2 linked regions of the Luteitalea sp. TBR-22 genome follow. The protein of the gene in region 1 interacts with the protein of each later gene in a pairwise test. Links are inferred from orthologs where the notes say so. Each region holds a gene or a part of one and is shown on either strand. Other genes may lie near its edges. The genes, in order: dps and clpS.

Region 1 (9,473 bases):
CGTGGCCTCTGCTGCCGACGATATGGCTCCCCAGCACTGTGGCATCGTGCCACAAACATACCGCCGACAGCCTTCACTGGAGCAACGGGCATGCCAGAAGGCGCTCCGATGCGATCAGGCTTGTTTTGTCGAAGGAAATCGCCAATCGCCGACCGCGAGGCGACCGCGGCGATCACGAATGTGGGGCTCGACTGACAACTTTGGTCGTGGCCCGGCGATCACGTCGTGCCGACGGTACGGCCCAGGGCCGAGGACGTTCCTGCAAACGCGAGAAGGCCCGTCGCACCTTGACGGCACGACGGGCCAGAGAAGTACGCAGAGGCCGCGCGATGCCGCGTGACCCCTGCTGCCGACGACCTGGCTCCCCAGCAATGTGGCCTCGTGCCACAAACAAGCCGCCGACGCCTGGAACAAGAGCAACCGGCATGCCACACCAGCAAATGGCGTGATACGTCGGGATCTCGCGCGGTGGTCGGGGCGGCACGGGCGCGGCGCGACTCGGCGATCACGAAAAGGGACGTGTCGATCACGAATCTGGTGGGCGGCATTTCCCTCGGTGCCGGGCTGCGGCCATAATCCGCGGCATGTCCGCGCGCCTTCCTCGATGGGTCCTCGTCCTGCTCCTGGCACTGCCCCTCGGCGCGGTGCCGCATGCGCAACCGGCCGCGCGTGACGCGACGCGCACGCGCACCTCGTCGGCCTCGGCAGCCACCGATCCCGACTTCGCGGCGCGCGTCCGCGAGTGGACGACCGGGCCGGAGTTCCTGAGCCCCCTGGTCGACCACCTGCCGCTGGTGAAGGGCATCCCCACGCCGAAGGACGTGCTCGGCTATCACGTCGGCACGCCGAAGCGGCTCACCAAGACCGCCGACGCGCTCGCGTACTACCGCGCGCTCGAGAAGGCGTCGCCGCGCATCCGCGTGACGACCATCGGCAGGACCGATGAAGGCCGCGAGGTCAACGTCGTCTACGTCGCGAGCGAGTCGACCATGAAGCAGCTCGACACGCACATCGCGAGCCTGGGCCGGCTCGCCGATCCTCGCGGCCTGTCGGAGGACGAGGCGCGCCGGCTGGTCGCGAGCACGCCGCCCATCTATCACCTGATGGCCGGCCTGCACAGCGCGGAGACGGGGCCGCCGGAGATGCTGATGGAACTCGCCTACCGGCTGGTCGCGGAGGACACCCCGCTGATCCGGCAGATCCGCGACCGCATCATCGTCAGCTTCACGCCGGCCAGCGATCCCGACGGGCGCGATCGCTACGTCGACTGGTACCGCAAGTACATGGTGGACATCACCGAGGAGAAGGACCGCATCACCGGGCCTCCCTACTGGGGGAAGTACATCTTCCACGACAACAACCGCGACATCAATTACTCGCAGGTCACGTTGCGCGCCCACCTCGAGTGGTACCTGAAGACGCACCCGCCGGTGATGCACGACCTGCACGAGTCGGTGCCCTTCCTCTACACCTTCTCGGGCCAGGCGCCGCAGAACCCGAACCTCGACCCGATCGTGTACGGCGAGCTGCCGATGTTTGCCAACTTCGAGATGATGCAGCTCACCAGGTACGGCATGCCCGGCGTGTGGACGCACGGGTTCGTCGACATGTGGTCGCCCGGCTATCTCGCCTTCATGTCGTCGAACCACAACGGCCTGGTCCGCATGTACGAGACGTTCGGCAACGGCGGCGCGACGACGATGAAGCGGCGGGTGGCGCCACCGGACGGCGGCGCCGGGCAGACCAGTCGGGAGTGGTACCGGCCGTTGCCACCGTACAAGGAGGTCACGTGGTCGATGCGCAACAACACCAACTACATGCAGACCGCCGTGCTGTCGGCGCTGCAGTACGCATCGGCCTTCCCCGAGGTGCTGGTCGAGAACTTCTACAGGAAGAGCCGCAACAGCCTCGAGGCCGGCAGGACGGAGGCGCCGTACGCCTACATCGTGCCGGCAGGCCAGCCCGACCAGACGCGCGTCGACACCCTGCTGTTCCTGCTGATGCGTCAGGGCATCGAGATCTCGCGGGCGACGGCTGACGTGAAGGTGGCCGACACGGTCTACCCGGCGGGTTCGTACGTGATCCGTCGCGACCAGCCCTATGGACGGCTCGTCAAGACGCTGCTCGAGAAGCAGACCTTTCCCGACCCCTCGCTGCGCACCTACGACGACACCGGCTGGACGATGGGGTTGATGTTGCAGGTGGACGTCAAGCCGATTGCCGACAAGGCCGTCCTCGAGGCACCGGCCTCACCCGTGACCGATCTGGCCCGCAAGGGCACGGTGTCGGGCCCGGCGGCGCCGGCAGCATGGGTGGTGCCGCACCACGGGTCGAACGACATGGTGCGCCTGCGCCTGGCGCTCGGCCGCACCGTGGACGTGCGCGCCACGTCGGCCGGCTTCAGCGTCGGCGACGTGAGGTACCCGGCGGGGTCGTTCATCGTGCCTGCCTCGGCCGGCGCCGCATTGACCGACGCCGTCACGTCGCTCGGACTCGCCGCAACCGGCCTGGCCACGATGCCGGACGTCGCGACCGTGGCCGTCGACCTGCCACGGCTGGCGATGTTCTCGACCTGGGGCCGGACGCAGGAGGTCGGCTGGGTGCGGCACGCCTTCGACACGTTCGGGATCCCTTACGACCTGATCTACAAGGAGCGCGTCCGCCAGGGCTCGCTCCGCCAGGCGTACGACGTGATCCTTGTGCCCAACCAGGCGACGACGGGCAAGTCACTCGTGTACGACGTGGAGCGCAAGGGCGGTCCCCTGGCCTACCGGAAGGATCCGCAGTTCCCGACGCTGGGCCAGTACGGTGAGTCCGACGACATCACGGGCGGGATGGGCCTCGAGGGTGTCGTCCAACTGCAGAAGTTCGTCGAGGACGGCGGCGTCCTCGTCACCCTCGGCGCGTCGTCGTACATGCCGGCCGAGTTCGGGCTCCAACGCACCGTCACGGCCACGCGGCCCACCGCCGCCTTCTATGCCCCCGGCCCGATCGTCGAGGTGGAGGTGCTGCGACCGGAGCACCCGATCTTCTTCGGCTACGCGAAGACCCGTCTGCCCGTGCGGTACGCCAATGGACCGCTGTTGCAGGTACCGACCGAGGACGTGGCCGAGCAGGTCCTGATGCGATTCACCGGTGGCGACGAAGGCGTGCTGAGCGGGCTCATGCGCGGGTCGGCGGAGATCCGTCGCCGTCCGGCCCTCGTGGACACGCCGATGGGGCAGGGACGGGTCGTCGCTTTTGCCACCAATCCCTGCTACCGCTGGCAGAACCACGGCGAGTTCGGGATGCTCTTCAATGCGGCGGTCCTGTTCTGGAACGACGTCCCCGCGAAGAAGGCCAAGGAGGCATCGACGGTCACGGCCGCGCAGTGACCAGGCGGCCAGTGGTGGATCCCATGGTCGTGGTTGCCATGCCGTGGCGGTGGCGCGTCTAATCGAACATGACCACCCGAACCACTGCAGAGGTGCCGCTCACCGCCACCAAGCACGGCCTCGACGTCGAGACACGCACGCAGGCGATTGCGTTGCTGAACGCGCGGCTGGCCGACGTCATCGACCTCGAGCTGCAGGCCAAGCAGGCCCACTGGAACGTCAAGGGGCCCAATTTCATCGGCCTGCACGAGCTGTTCGACCAGGTGGCGGAGGCTGCCGCGAAGTTCAAGGACGAGATCGCGGAGCGCGCCGTCATGCTCGGCGGCATCGCGGTCGGCACGGCGCAGGCCGTCGTGGAACGCACGACACTGCCGCCCTACCCGGCAGAGGCACAGGACTGGCACGCGCACGTGGACTGCGTCTCATCGGCGCTGGCCAGGTTCGGGACCGCGCTCCGACAGGCGATCGAGGACGCGACGGAGCTCGAGGACGCCGTGACCGCCGACCTGTTCACGGAAATCGCCCACGAGATCGACAAGTACATGTGGTTCGTCGAGGCACACGCGTCGCGCCCGTAGGGGGAGGCGCAGCAACGCGGCCCGGGACCGGGCCCTACCTGTTCGACGCGTACGCCCGCTTGTCGCCGGTGCGGTGGTTCACCACCTCGTACCGGCCATCGGCGCGGACGTGGATGCTCACCATGTGTCCGGCGTCGGGGGCCTCGTCGAGATTGGCGATGAGTTCCGGCGTCGTGTTGTCGCCGGGCCCCGTCGCCACGTTGCGGTGCAACTGAAAGAGCGCCTGCAGCGACGGCAGCGCCTTGAGGGCCTGCACCGTCGTCGGCGAGCCGCCCTTCTTCGCGCCGTTGTTCATCACCGCCACGGTCGGGGCGAGCGCCTGCAGCACCAGCGGGTGGTTGCTCTGGTCGAGCCCGTGGTGCGTGACCTGGTAGACGTCGACCTTCGGGAGCGTGTTGGCCGGACACACGAGCTTTGCCTCGACGTTCCAGGTCAGGTCGCCGGCGTCGAAGAAGTCGAACGCCCCGTAGGCGAGCGTGAAGCCCAGGCTGCGAGCGTTGTCCGACGGGTCCTCCGGCTTGGGCGCGACAGTGGCGCACGCGGCGTTGGCAGGCGCGCCGGCCCTGGTGTGGACCACGCCGTGCCCGGCGACGAACGACAGCACCACGGGCGGCCCACCAGCGGCGCCCTTCAGCGACAGCGTGTCTCCCGGCTTCAGCGTGTGGCGGTCGCTGACCACGGCGACGTACGCCTCGTAGTTGCTCGCGTAGTCCTGCGCGTACGGCGGGCTCATGGGGCCGTGGTCATGGAACTGCCCGATCGGCACGGCGGCCTTCAGGGCCGGGACGCCGCCGACGTGATCGGTGTGGTAGTGCGTGGTGATCATGTGGTCGATCCGCGAGATCCCGGCGGCCTGCATCGCGGCACGGATGCGCGCGACGTCGCGCCCACCGTTGCCCGGCCACCCCGCGTCGACGAGCACCGACTCGCGCCCCGGCGACACGATGAGCGTCGCCGCGCCGCCCTCCACGTCCACGTGATAGATGTCGAGCGTCGGCTGCGCCGACGCGGTGGCGGCGACGAGCAGGGAGGAGAACAGGGAGATGGCAACTCGCATGGGGTTCCTCGCCGTCAGGCGTCAGGCGTTAGTCGTTAGTCGTTAGTCGTTAAAAGCGTCAAGCGTCAAGCGTTATCCAAGGCGCGTCCTTGTCCCAGTAGCGGGACTTGGCCATGGCCAGCACCAGCATGAGGAGCGTGAAGAGCGCGAAGGCGACGAGCGCGCCGTTGAACGACAGGGCCTTGTGGAGGCGGATCGACGGCACGCCGTAGACCAGCTCGACGTGCACCCAGTAGATGAACAGCGAGGTGCGCCCCAGCAGCTCCATCGGGCTCCAGTGGCGCGGCGGCGTCAGCCGCGCCCAGACACCCCCTGGTGCGAGCCCGAAGTACAGCATGCCGAACACGGCGGTCATCGCGCCGAGCCGGATCGCGAAGAACGCCGGTGATGTCGTCCAGAAGTTCGAGCCGGGCAACAGCGTCGGGCGGAACGAGAGCTGGTAGGCGATCACCGCCACCACGAGCCCGCCCGCGACGCACCAGCCGTGGAACCTGTCGCGCGCCTCGGCGGTCGTGGTGGCGAGCCACTCGCCGAGCGCCAGGCCCGCCAGGGCGAAGGCCGCCCACGGGAACAGCGTGAAGGTGCTGCGGGCCGGCGGCGGCCGGAGGTAGGCCTCGATGGGGTCGGGGATGAGGGCAGGCCAGGTCCAGACGCGCAGCAGCGGCGTGAGCACCAGCACCGCCAGGGTCGCGGCCGTGGCCAGCGACACCCGACCTCGCCGAGTCGACGCGCGGCCCCACAGCCACCCGGCCGCGACCAGCGACAGGCCCATCACGTTGAGGATGTCGACCTTGAGGATGCCGTACAGCGTCGCGCCGGCGCTGAACAGCCAGGCCTGCAGGCGGAACAGCAGGGCGAGCCCGAAGATCGCCCACCCGCGCTTCTGCAGCATCCAGCTCGCCTCGGCCACCGAGGCGCCGCGCCTGACCCGTGCATGCGCCGCGAGCGGCACGGCGAGGCCGGCCAGCCAGAGGAAGAGGGGCGCGCCCATGCCCGCGAGCACGAGAAACCAGAAATACGGGCGCGACTGACGCGTCGGGCCGACCACCGTCCAGGCGTCGACCACGTGCGCGAGGATCATGATGACGACCGCCAGGCCGCGGAGCCAGTCGATGTAGCCGGCTCGGTGCCGTGACGGCCGCGGGGTCCCTGGCGGGGCCGGTTCAGCCATCCACGCGAGTGTACGTGACCTCGAGCGGCGCGTCCCGCCGCAGGCTGTGCCACACCGAGCAGTAGGTGTCCCTCGACAGCGCGATGGCGCGCTCGATGGCCGCATCGGGTACCGGGCCGGTGATCTCGTAATGCAGGATCCAGCCGGTGAAGTAGGACGGCGGCCCGTCGGCCCGCGTACCTGTGACCTTCACGCGGAGTGCCCGCAGGTCGTGCCGTCCCTTCTTGAGGATGCTCACGACGTCGATGCCCATGCAGGCGCCGAGGGCGAGCGCGACGGCCTGCGTCGGCGATGCCCCCTCGGCGCCATCGCCATCGAGCACGGGGCCGGAGCCGGTCGCGAGATGTGTGTCGAACACCTGGTCGTGGTTCCAGGTGAGGCTGACTTCGAGTGTCTTGGCCATGGGCGGTAGCGGAAAGGAGGCACCGGGGGAGGGCGCGGTCTCCAACCGCGCCGTTGGTATGAGTCAGGAGCCGGCCGGGCGCCTGTGAGTTGGATGCGCCCGACCCGCCGGTGGTGACACCACATCGTGCGACTTGAGAAACAGTCTCAGTTCCGTGCTAGGATCGACGCAGAAATCGGACCGGGCAGGTCGCCATCTTCCGATGGGCCACGCTCGGACGCCTCCCAATGGCCAAGCACGCCGTCTCCCCCGCGCCTTCGGGCGTGGCGCAACCCGCAGGGTCTCCCATCCCGCTGAGTTCGCTGCGTGATGGTGCGATCGCCCGCTTCAAGGCGACCGCCGAACTCGACCCGGCGTCGTGCGACCTCCTCCGCGCGCTCGGCCTGACCCGCGAGTGCCAGTTGACCCTCTGCAAGGCTGGCGAGCCCTGCATCGTCCAGGTGCGCTCCACGCGCATCGGCCTGTCGCAGGCCGTGGCCAACGGCATCATGGTGGTCCCCGAGTCGCACGAGGGCTGAGATGGCGGTCGACGCGCCGGAAACGGCAAGCCCGCGTCGCGTCGTCGCGCGTGAACCGGCCCGGATCGCACTCGTCGGCAATCCCAACACCGGCAAGACCACGCTGTTCAACCGCCTGTGCGGGGCACGGGCCAAGACCTCCAACTTCCCCGGCACCACCACCACGTCGCGGGTCGGCCGCGCCGCCCTGCCCGGCGAGTGGCTGGCCGACATCATCGACCTGCCCGGCCTGTACGAGCTCGCGCTCGACATGCCGGAGACGCGCATCGCCCGCGACGTGCTCAGCGGCTCGGGGCTCTACCGCCAGCCCGACGCCGTCCTGGTCGTGATCGACGCGTGCAACCTGACGCGCAACCTCGTGCTCGTCGGCGAGCTCCTCGCCTACCGCCTGCCGGTCGTGGTCGCCCTGAACATGATCGACCTCGCGCAGGGCCGGGGCCTGACGATCGACGCCCGCAAGCTCTCGGAGCGACTCGGCTGTCCGGTGATCCCGATGATTGCCCGGCGCGGCGACGGCGTCGACGAGGTCCGCACGGAGCTGGCGCGCGCGCTTGCGCAGCCACACGCCTATCATCCGGCCGAGGCGGGCGTGCCGGCCGGAGGGGCCACGATCGAGGCCCTGACGCTGTGGGCCGACGACGTGATGTCCTACAGCGCGGGCCGGCCCTCGTCGCCACACGCGCGGGACGCCTTCACGGAAGGGCTCGACAGGGTCTTCACGCATCCCGTGTTCGGACTCGTGGTGTTCGTGGTCGTGATGGGCGGCCTGTTCTACACGCTCTTCGCGCTCGCCACCATCCCGATGGACCTGATCGAGGCGACGTTCGCGCGTCTCGGCGACTTCGCCTCCGGCCTGCTGCCCGACGGTCCCGTGCGTGATCTCGTGTCGCAGGGCATCATCGGCGGCGTGGCGGGCACGGTGGTCTTCCTGCCGCAGATCTGCCTGCTGTTCTTCCTGATCAGCCTGCTGGAGGACACCGGCTACCTGGCGCGGGCCGCCTTCGTGATGGACCGCGTGCTGCGCCGGTTCGGGCTGCCCGGCCACGCGTTCGTGCCGCTGCTGACCTCGTCGGCGTGCGCGCTGCCCGGGATCATGTCCACCCGCCTGATCCCGGATCGCCGCGATCGCCTGGCCACGATCCTCGTCGCGCCCCTCATGAGCTGCTCGGCTCGCCTTCCGGTGTACGTGCTGCTCACGAGCCTGTTGTTCCCACGTCATCCCCTGTACGCGGCCGCGGCATTCACGGCGTGTTACCTGCTGGGGGCGCTCGCAGCCCTGGGCACGGCCATGGTGTTCGGCCGCACGTGGCTGCGCGGCAAGGCTCGGCCGATGGTGCTGGAACTGCCGACCTACAAGTGGCCGTCGCTGGCCAACGCCGTGATCACGGCCAAGGATCAGGGGCTGTCGTTCCTGCAGACGGCCGGCACGGTGATCATGGCCATCTGCATCCTCATGTGGTGGCTCAGCGCCTACCCACACACGCCCGCGCCGGAACGCGCGACTGCCTTGCGGGCGCAGGCCGAGCGCACGACGGATGCGACCCGGCAGCAGGCGCTGGTCGAAGAGGCCACCCAGCTCGAGGCCCGCGCCCAGCAGCGGGGCTCGATCGCCGGCCGGATGGGTCGGCTGGCGCAGCCCGTGTTCGCGCCGCTCGGCTTCGACGCCCAACTGACCGTCGGGATCCTCACGAGCTTCCTCGCGCGCGAGGTGTTCGTGTCGACGATGTCGGTGCTGGTCGGTGGGTCGGGCGAGGCCGACGTGGATGCCGGCGTGATCGAGCGGATCCGCGGCGCGGCGCGCGACGACGGCACGCCGCTGTTCACGACGGCGACCTCGGCGAGCGCGCTGGTGTTCTTCGTGCTCGCCATGCAGTGCCTGCCGACGCTCACCGTGACCCGTCGCGAGACAGGGTCGGGGCGGTATGCGGTCCTGCAGTTCGCGTACATGTCGACGCTGGCGTACGTCACCTCGCTGATCGTCTACCAGGCGCTCCGGGCCGGGGGGATCGCGTGATGTTCGGCGGCGCGAGCGCCGGCGACCTGATGCAGCACGCCACGGTGTCGCTCGTGGCGCTGGGGGCGCTGGGGGTGGTCCTGCGACGCGTGCTCGGCGTGTTCGAGCCGCGCCCGCCGGCCGGTCAGGCCGGCGCCGCGGGCGGGCCGCACGCGGCGGGTCCTGCCTGCAGCCACTGCGCCGCGAACAAGCCGCCGCAGCGGCCGTAAGGGCCGCTTCACGGGCAGGCGTCGCCGCCCGTTCAGGTGCAGGCGTCGGGGCCGTTCAGCCGTAGGCGTCGGGCTTGCCCGACGCTCAGCGAGGCATCACTGACCGTCGCCCCAGGCGACGGCTATCGACTGAAGGGTAGGGCCGTGTG
Region 2 (9,234 bases), 600 kb from region 1 along the record:
GTCCATGTCGGCGGCATCCTGCTCGATCGGCCCCGATCCCATGCCGTTGCCGACGATGTTGAGGAAGGCGACGACGCGCGTCTTCGACTCGTCGATGATGCGGCGCTTGAAGTCGGGAAAGTTGCGCCAGCCCGAGGTGCCCGCGTCGTTGACGGTGGTCACGCAGCTGCGCAGCGTGAAGCCGTCGGGGAAGATGCTCCAGTCACCGCCCGCGTAGTCACGCAGCTTCTCGCCCGGGTAGACGTGCACGTGCAGGTCGATCAGGCCGGGCGTGACCAGCAGGCCCCTGGCGTTGACGGCCTTCATCGCCCGCGCCGCCGGGATGTCGGCCGAGACCGCCGCGACCTTCCCGTCCTTGATCGCCACGTCGCGCACGGCGTCGAGGCCGTTGCGCGGGTCGATCACGCGGCCGCCCTTGATCAGGAAGTCGTAGTCGGCCGGCCCCTGGGCAGCGAGGGGCGATACGAACAGCCCCAGGAGGGCAAACATCACGGCTCTGCGCATGCGCAGAGCATAGATCGTCCGGTCGCGGTAGGGCGCGGTCTCCGACCGCGCCGTCAGCCGATGGCCCCGCTCACGGCGGGGTGGGACACCCCGCCCTACCTCTGTGCCGCGCTTCCCAGCGAGAACGCGTAGATGACGCCGCCGCCGGCGATCGCGATGTGCTGGCGCTCGCGGGCCAGGTAGGTCATCGGCGACCCGCGCCAGTCGGCGTTGGCCTCGAAGCGCCACAGGCGGCGCCCGTCGGCCGCGGCGACGGCCGTGAACGCGCCGTCGTCCTCGCCCGTGAACACGAGGCCCGACGCGGTGGACAGCACGCCGGCCCAGGTGTCGCCGTCGCCGACCTGCGGCAGCTCCCACGCGATGCGGCCCGTCGCCACCTCGATGGCCCGCAGCACCTTGCCGCCGGTCTCGCCAGGCACGCGACGCGTCGTGCCGCCGTAGAACGATTGCCCGGGCTCGAACCCGCGCGACGACTTCGTGAACACGCTGCAGCGCTCGAGCGCCTGCACGAAGTACAGGCCGCGGGCCGGGTCGAACGACGGCGACATCCAGTTGGTCGCGCCCTCCACCGACGGGCAGACGGTCGTGCCGCGCACGCTCGGGGCCATGTCGAGCAGGCGCCGCGGGCGGCCGTCGGCGCCGATGCCCGTCGCCCAGTTGAGGTTGCGGACGAACGGGGTGGCCCGCAGCAACTGCCCGGTGCGGCGATCGAGCACGTAGAAGAAGCCGTTGCGATTGGCCTGCAGCAGCACCGCGCGGGTGGCGCCCTCCCACGGCAGGTCGGCGGCGATCACCGTCTGCACCGCATCCCAGTCGTTGAGGTCGTGCGGCGTGAACTGGAAGTGCCATCGCCGCTGGCCGGTCCGCGGGTCGAGTGCCAGCACCGAGTCCGACCAGAGGTTGTCGCCCTTGCGCTCGTCGCCGTTGTAGTCCGGGCACGGGTTGCCGGTCGTCCACAGCACCTGGTCCAGGGCGGCGTCGTACGACCCGGTCAGCCAGGTCGCGGCGCAGCCGTGCTCGAGTGCCGTGCCCTGCCAGGTCTCCGACCCCGGCTCACCCCGCGTCGGCACCGTCCACGTGCGCCAGACCTCACGCCCGGTGGCGATGTCGAACGCGGCGACGAACCCGCGCACGCCCTCGTCGCCGCCCGACACGCCCGAGATCGCCAGGCCGCCGACCACCAGCGGGGCCGACGTGGCGCCGTAGTGGGCCTTGAAGTCGGCCATCCGTGTTTCCCACAGCACCTGTCCGTTGCCGCGGTGCAGCGCCACGATCCGCGCGTCGTCGGTCACGAAGAAGAGGCGATCGCCCGCGACGGCGACGCCGCGGTTCACCCCGGCGCCGGCATCGCCAATCACGCCCGGCGTGCGCGGTTGGCGCACCCGCCAGATCTGCCGGCCGGTCGCGGCGTCGACGGCGTGGACCTCGTTGGGGGCGGTGACGTACATGACCCCGCCGATCACCAGGGGCGTGGTGCGCAGGTTGCGAGCGCCCGGAATCGCGTAGGTCCAGGCCGGCCTCAGCCCGGCGACGTTGGCGGGCGTGACCTGCGCCAGGCGGGAGTGCCGGTTGCCGCCGACGTCGCCGTTGTAGGTGGGCCAGTCCCCCGACGCGGGCTGCGGAGCGTCGGCCCGAGGCGCGAGGGTCGGCATCGGCGCCCGACCGAGCGCGACCTCCCGCGAGATGTCGGCGCGCTCGACCGGCACGAGGTCGCCCGACGCGGTCAGCAGCGTGAGGTCGGCCGCGCCGACGGCCAGCGCGAGCCCCTCGACCGCTCGGCCGCTCCGCAGGGCCAGGCGCACGCGTGGCCAGGTCGGCGCGACGCGTGCCGCCTCGGCCAGCGTCCGCACATGGCTGGCCACGGCGCGGACATCGTCGGGTTCGAGTGGCACGGCAGGCATGCCCCCGCCCGGGACGCCCTCGCGCACGAGGCGCGCGATCACATCGGGCGTGCGACGCGCGGCGTCCGGCGTGCTGACGATGTCGGGGCCGCGCTCGCCGCCGCGCCCGTCGGCGCCGTGGCAGGGCGCACAGCGTTCCGCGAACACTGCCGCCCCGGCCGGTGGTCGGGCCTGCGTCAGGTAGGAGGCCGACGTCGGCGCGAGGCTCGCCGACAGCAGACCGGCCAGGGCGAGCGGCCTCATGTGTGGCATGCGCGCAGCATAGTGCAGGCTCAGGGCTCAGGGCTCAGGGCTCAGGTGTAGCTGCCGGCCGCGGCCGGCAGTCAGCGAGGCCTGGCACACGACGACGGACCGTCGCCCAAGGGCGACGGCTACGACACCGTAGCGGCGTTCGACGAAGGTCGATGACCCAATCACGACGGCCAGTTGTGGCGGCCCTACGCCAAACCCTTCCGGATGGCGCGGGCCAGTCCGCCCCAGCACATGGGGAAGGGAACACCGAGCTCCAGGCGCCGCAGTTCGGTGTCGTTCAGCTGCTGCCGGAACACGCGTCGCAGTTCCTCGACGAACCGCGCCTCACGCTCCTGCTCGCTCAGCGCCGCATCATCGACCAGCCCACGGGCGAGGCCGCGCATCACCTCCAGGCGATCGAGCAGCTCGGCCATGTGTGCGACGACGGCGGTCACCGGTCCGAAATGCGTGAGGAAGAGCGCCGACGGCTGCCAGTCGAGGATGCGCCCGACGCTGCGGTGCCAGGTCGGCACGTCGATGTCGGGCGGCGGTGTCGGCGGCATCACCGACTGCATGTGGCTCGTCCGGCACCCGCCGGTGTCGCCCACGAACGCAATCCCGGAAGCGCGATGCAGGTAGCTCACGTGGTGCTGGGCGTGGCCGGGCGTGTAGGCCACCTCGATCGCATGCCCGCAGATCGTCAGCGCCTCGTCACCGCGCAGCACCTGGAGGTTGGCGGCCGGGACGGCGGCGAACTCGCCCCACAGCACGTCCATCTGATCCCCGTAGATCTGGGTCGCGCTGGCGATGAGCTTGTCCGGAGCGGCCATGTGCGTGGCGCCGCGCTCGTGGACGTACACCCGGCAGCGGGGCGCCCGCTTCACGATCGACCCGGCTGCGCCGGCATGGTCGAGGTGGATGTGCGTCAGCAGGACCGCCTCCACGTCGTCGAGGCGGAGTCCCCCCGAGGCGAGGTCGGCCTCGAGCGCCGCCAGGTCGGTGGAGGGGCCGGGGTCGATGAGGGCGAAGCCGGAGGGGCCCTCCAGGACGGCCGTGGCGATCACCCCGGACGTGCCCCGGAACCGGCCGTCGGCGTAGCGGAGTTGGTGAGCGAGGACCTGCATGGCTGAATTATGGCAATGCCCTGATGCCGGAATGCCGAGAATGTCGAGGGTGGTCGGCCTGGCGCACGTCTCCGGCACTCGACATTGCCGGCATCCGGGCGACCGAATGCTGACAATGCGTGTCGAGGCCGACGAGGTCCGACATCCCCGGCATCCCCGGCATCACGGCATCCCCGGCATCACGGCATTCGGACGCTGGGCCCGGCCTGCCCGAATGGCGGGCAGGCCCGGGGCCCAGCGTCCGTATACTGGTGGCGGAGATCAGCGAGCCGCGATCCGGACCCCTGGGAGCCCCCGTGGGCCGGTCAGCACGTCGATGACCGACACACGACAGAAATCGGGCGACCTCGTCCTCGAGCGGACCGAGAAGCAGACCAAGGAGCCCGCGCGCTTCAAGGTCCTGCTGATCAACGACGACTACACCACGATGGACTTCGTCGTCGAAGTCCTCGAGACCGTGTTCCACAAGACCCCTGCCGAGGCGTTCCGCATCATGATGCAGGTGCATACGCAGGGGAAGGGGCTGTGCGGCGTGTACACCTTCGAGGTGGCCGAGACGAAGGTGGAGGCGGTGCACGAACTCGCCCGACAGAACGGGTTCCCGTTGCGGGCGGCCCTGGAAGAGGAGTAAGACCCATGTTCAGCGCATCCGTCGAGCTGCTGCTAGGCGTGGCCTACCGCGAGGCGACCTCGCGACGCCATACGCACCTCACGCTCGAACATCTCCTCTACGTGCTCGCCCACGACACCGAGGCCGAGCGGATCCTGGCCGCCTGCGGCGCCGACCTGCCGCGCCTGCGCTCGGAGCTCGACAAGTTCCTGCAGCAGAACATCGAGCAGTTCCCGCGCGGCGCCCAGAAGGAGCCCGAGCAGACGCTCGCGTTCCGGCGCGCCCTGCAGACCGCCGTGCTGCACGTGCAGAGCGCCGGCAAGAGCGAAGTGCAGGCCGGCGACCTGCTGGCCGCCCTGCTCCAGCAGAACCGCTCCTACGCGGCGCAGTTGCTCGAGGGCCAGGGCGTGACCCGCCTCGACGTCCTCAACTACATCAGTCACGGCATCTCCAAGGTGCCGGCGCCCGACGAGCCGGTCGGCGAGGACCGCCCGGCCGCGGCCGGGCAGGGGGACGAAGGGTCCTCCACCTCGCGCACGCCGCTGGACGCCTACGCCGTCAACCTGACGGTGAAGGCGCGCTCCGGCGCGCTCGACCCGCTGGTGGGTCGCACCGCCGAAGTGCAGCGCACGATGGAGATCCTCTGCCGGCGGCGGAAGAACAACCCGATGTTCGTGGGCGAACCGGGTGTCGGCAAGACGGCGCTGGCCGAGGGCCTGGCGCAGCGCCTGCTGCAGGACGACGTGCCCTCGGTGCTCAAGGACGCGGAGGTCTTCTCGCTGGATGCCACCGCGCTGCTCGCCGGCACGCGCTTCCGCGGCGACTTCGAGGAGCGCTTCAAGGCCGTCGTCAATGCGCTGGCGAAGCGTCCCAAGCCGATTCTGTTCATCGACGAGATGCACAGCACCGTCGGCGCCGGCGCCACGACCGGCGGCACGATGGACCTGGCGACGCTCATCAAGCCGGTGCTGAGCGCGGGCGACATCCGCGTGATCGGCGCGACGACCTTCGAGGAGTTCAAGCAGGTCGAGAAGGACCGCGCCCTCGCTCGCCGGTTGCAGAAGGTGGTGATCGAGGAGCCGTCGGTCGAGGAGACCGTCACGATCCTCAAGGGCCTGCGGAGTCGCTACGAGGACCATCACCACGTCACCTACACGGACGGGGCGATCGAGACGGCCGCCAAGCTCGCCGGCCGTCACCTGCGCGACTACCGACTGCCCGACAGCGCGATCGACGTGCTCGACGAGGCTGGCGCAATGCTGCGGTTGTCCGTCTCTGCCCCGGCCTCGGCCGATGGGCAGGCGCCACCGGTGGAGGGTCGGGTTCCCGCCCCCGAGGCTCCGGCGGGCAGCGCGCCGACCGGCCTGCCTGCCGCAGCGCCCCCGGCCGACGGCGCAGTCGAGGGTCCGCGCCAGGTCGTCGACGTGCCCGAGATCGAGCGCGTCATCGCGCGCATGGCCCGCATCCCCGACAAGCAGGCCCACGCCTCCGACAAGGAACGGCTGCGGACGCTCGAGGATCAGTTGATGCGCGTGGTGTTCGGCCAGGACGACGCGGTCAAGGCCGTGGCGCGGGCGATCAAGCGTGCACGGGCGGGCCTCGGCCAGCCCGACAAGCCTGCCGGCTGCTTCCTGTTCACCGGCCCGACCGGCGTCGGCAAGACCGAGCTGGCCAAGCAGCTCGCCATCCACCTGGGCAACCAGTTCGTGCGCTTCGACATGTCGGAGTACATGGAGAAGCACGCGGTGGCCCGGCTCATCGGCGCGCCCCCGGGCTACGTCGGCTTCGAGCAGGGCGGCCTGCTGGTCGACGCGATTCGCAAGGACCCGTACGCGGTGCTCCTGCTCGACGAGATCGAGAAGGCACACCCCGACATCTACAACATCCTGCTGCAGGTGATGGATCACGCCACGCTCACCGACAACACGGGGCGCAAGGCGGACTTCCGGCAGGTGATCCTGATCATGACGTCCAACGCGGGGTCGCGCGAGATGAGCCAGGCGCTGGTCGGCTTCAGCGGGTCGTCGTCGGGCAAGGGGGCGGCCGGACGCGCGAAGCAGGCGCTCGAGCGCATCTTCAGCCCCGAGTTCCGCAACCGCCTCGACGCCACGGTCACCTTCGGGGCGCTGTCGCCGGCCGTCGTCGAGACGATCGTCGAGAAGTTCGTCCTGCAGCTCGAGGCGCAGCTGGCCGAGCGGCGCGTCGCCATCACCCTCGAACCCGAGGCGCGCGCGTGGCTCGCCGGGAAGGGGTACGACCCGGTCTACGGGGCGCGGCCGCTGGCGCGCGTCATCCAGACCGAGGTGCGCGACCCGCTCACCGACGAGATCCTCTTCGGCCGCCTGGAGCACGGCGGCAGCGTGACGATCGGCCTGAAGGACGGCGCGCTGACGTTCGACATCGTGAGCACGCCGGCGCCGGCGGCCAAAGACACGATCGATGCGTAGCGTCTGGAAATTTCACAAGTCAGGAATTCCACAATTTCATGACCACCGCCACGGGGCCGTCAACGACGCTGGTGAAATTCTGAGATCGTGCAACTCTGCGATTTGCCATGAGTGACCAACAAGAGCCCGTGAAGGTCGTCGATCGTCGCTGGTGGGCGCGGACCGTCGCCGAGGACGCGCCGGCGCAGGCCGAAGACGGTCCGACCGTCTTCGAGAGGCCGACGTACGTCCAGGAACTCGAGCAGCAGCTCGCCGAGAAGAACGAGCAGCTGCAGGAGTACGTCAACGCCGTGCACGAGGCGCAGCGCGAGTTCGAGGCGATGCGCCTGCGCGTCCGCAAGGACGCGGCGCGCGACGCCGAGCTGTCGCGTCGCGCCGTCTTCGCCGACCTTCTCGAGGTCGTCGACAACCTCGATCGCGCGCTCGGCGCGGCCCGCGCCGGCGGCAGCGCCGATGCGCTGGTCGCCGGCGTCGAGCTGGTGCGGCAGCAGTTCCTCCACAAGCTGGCCGGCTACGGCATCAGCCGCATCGAGCCGATCGGCGAGCCGTTCGATCCCGAGCGACACGAGGCGATCACCACCGTGCCGGTCACCCCGCAGTTCGGGGAGGGCATCGTGGCCGGCGTGGCCGCACCCGGCTACCTGATCGGCGAGGACGTGTTGCGTCCCGCCGCGGTCGCGGTCGCCTCCGACCACTAGGACGTCCCGGCCAGACACGCGTCGGAGCCGGGCCGGCCTTTCCGTCTCGTGTACGCTGCGGGCGTGACCAGCACGCCGGATCAGGCAGCACGCGAGGCGCGGCGCGCCCACCTGCGCGCCGAGTACGCGCGCGCCCTGCGCCCGGCGATCGAGGCGCTCTCGAGCGAACAGGCATCGCTGATGGCCGGCATGATGCCGGGCCTGGTCCTCGGCCTGGTGGGCTGGGGCACGGCGATCGCGCTGCTGGTGCGTCACCCGTGGCCGGACACCTGGTGGGGCGACCCGGCGAGCTGGCAGGTCGTCGGCCTGGCGGTGCTGCTCGTGCTCGGCGTGCGACGCGCCGCGCACTGGCTGGATGGCGGCCGCGCCGCCCGTTTCAAGGCGTCGGCCGACACCTTCGAGCGCGACGTGCTGCCGCGCGTGTTCGCGACCCTCCGTCCCCGGGCCTCGTACAAGAAGGGCGCGGCCGTCGATCGCGGCTGGATCCGCCGGTCCGCGCTCGTCCCCGGCGCCAACGAGTACGGCTGTCGTCACCTCGTGAAGTGGTCCACCGGAGGCATCCGCGTGCAGATGGCGCGCGTCGACGCCGCCGAGGTCACCACCCAGCGGGACGGCGACACGACGCGCATCTCCGTGGTCCGGGGTGTCGTGGCGATTGCGACCATGCCGGTGCAGGTGCCGGGGCACGTGCGCGTCGGCCGACGCGATACCGATCAGCTCGGGCTCGAGCCGCTACCCGGCCACAAGGACGTGACCCCGGCGATGCTGTCGCGCGTGCCGGGCAGCGCGCCCCCGGCATGGCTGCACGACGACTACGTGGCGACGACCGATTCGGCCGCCGTCGCCGCGCTCGTGCTGACTCCCGACGTGATCGGGGTCCTGAACGCCTTGCGCGAGCAGGGGCGCAGCGTCCGCCTCGCGGTGGCCCACGGTGAGGTGTTCCTCGTGCTGGAGCGCTGGGCGGCGTGGTTCGGTGACCTGGCAGGCCGCCTCGACGAGGACCGCTACGTGGAGATGGGGGAGTTCATGGACGCGGTCGATACCATCGCCCTGGCGGTGACGGCCCGCATGACCGCGCCATGAGCGCGAGCGCGTCGCAAGGCCGAAGGCGCAAGGAAATCGACGGACTGGCCTGGCTGCCGGCTGCCCAACCCACCGCCAAGATCGCCAGCCCGCCGATCCCTTGAACCACCCACATCAACAGCAAGCACCGTGCCGATCCGTGCGGGCGAGATCACCCGTGTTCCGTGATCCGTGCGGCGCCCGCCCTTACCCGACACGTAAGCCGCTTTCGTGGGATGTAAGCGATTGACGAGGCAGGGCCCGCGCCCCCCGTGAGCCGTCGAGCGATGCCCCGCAGGCAAGTGAACCGCAGCAAGGAGGGTCGGCAGGTGCGGGGACACCCGTGACCCTCCAGGCTGCGGAAGGAACCGCCGCGAGCGGACCGGCGACGGCCGGGCGCCCACCCGACCGGCCGGCCGGCCGCAACGATTCCAACCTCGGTCGCGCTACCAGAACTTGCGCGAGATGTTGAATCCGATGAACCAGTCGTCGGGCGTGCCGCCCCTGGCAATCTGGCCCATCGTCGTCTGCAGGCCGTTGGAGAAGTTCAACTGGAACGCGTGGTTGCCGGCGCGCATCTCGAGACCGATGGCGCCGTGCGTGCGGCCCTCGTCGTAGCCGCTGACGCGTGGCGCCACCTCCGCCACCAGGTAGGAG

What was found.
Region 2: the proteins of dps (region 1) and clpS interact in binary tests that used the Escherichia coli proteins (3 or more experiments, as listed by UniProt). The link is inferred for Luteitalea sp. TBR-22 from one-to-one orthologs.

The regions. Positions count from the first base shown.
Region 1 is NZ_AP024452.1:931,429-940,901, reverse strand. The notes cover bases 2,254-5,197. They hold dps (DNA starvation/stationary phase protection protein Dps), read left to right. Parts: upstream 2,254-3,442; coding sequence 3,443-3,952; downstream 3,953-5,197. Other genes in these bases: TBR22_RS03845 (heparan-alpha-glucosaminide N-acetyltransferase domain-containing protein), read right to left, coding at 5,068-5,197; TBR22_RS03850 (ComEC/Rec2 family competence protein), read right to left, coding at 3,987-5,009; TBR22_RS03860 (M14 family zinc carboxypeptidase), read left to right, coding at 2,254-3,374. Also shown: more of TBR22_RS03860, read left to right, coding at 585-2,253; more of TBR22_RS03845, read right to left, coding at 5,198-6,180; TBR22_RS03840 (OsmC family protein), read right to left, coding at 6,173-6,583; TBR22_RS03835 (FeoA family protein), read left to right, coding at 6,811-7,101; TBR22_RS03830 (ferrous iron transporter B), read left to right, coding at 7,103-9,115; TBR22_RS03825 (hypothetical protein), read left to right, coding at 9,115-9,324.
Region 2 is NZ_AP024452.1:333,052-342,285, reverse strand. What follows is about bases 3,029-5,733. They hold clpS (ATP-dependent Clp protease adapter ClpS), read left to right. Parts: upstream 3,029-4,076; coding sequence 4,077-4,391; downstream 4,392-5,733. Other genes in these bases: clpA (ATP-dependent Clp protease ATP-binding subunit ClpA), read left to right, coding at 4,397-5,733; TBR22_RS01465 (MBL fold metallo-hydrolase), read right to left, coding at 3,029-3,760. Outside these bases: TBR22_RS01475 (amidohydrolase/deacetylase family metallohydrolase), read right to left, coding at 1-504; TBR22_RS01470 (PQQ-binding-like beta-propeller repeat protein), read right to left, coding at 600-2,657; more of TBR22_RS01465, read right to left, coding at 2,843-3,028; more of clpA, read left to right, coding at 5,734-6,817; TBR22_RS01450 (nucleotide exchange factor GrpE), read left to right, coding at 6,925-7,515; TBR22_RS01445 (hypothetical protein), read left to right, coding at 7,579-8,598; TBR22_RS01440 (DUF5777 family beta-barrel protein), read right to left, coding at 9,024-9,234. UniProt on the Escherichia coli protein: Involved in the modulation of the specificity of the ClpAP-mediated ATP-dependent protein degradation.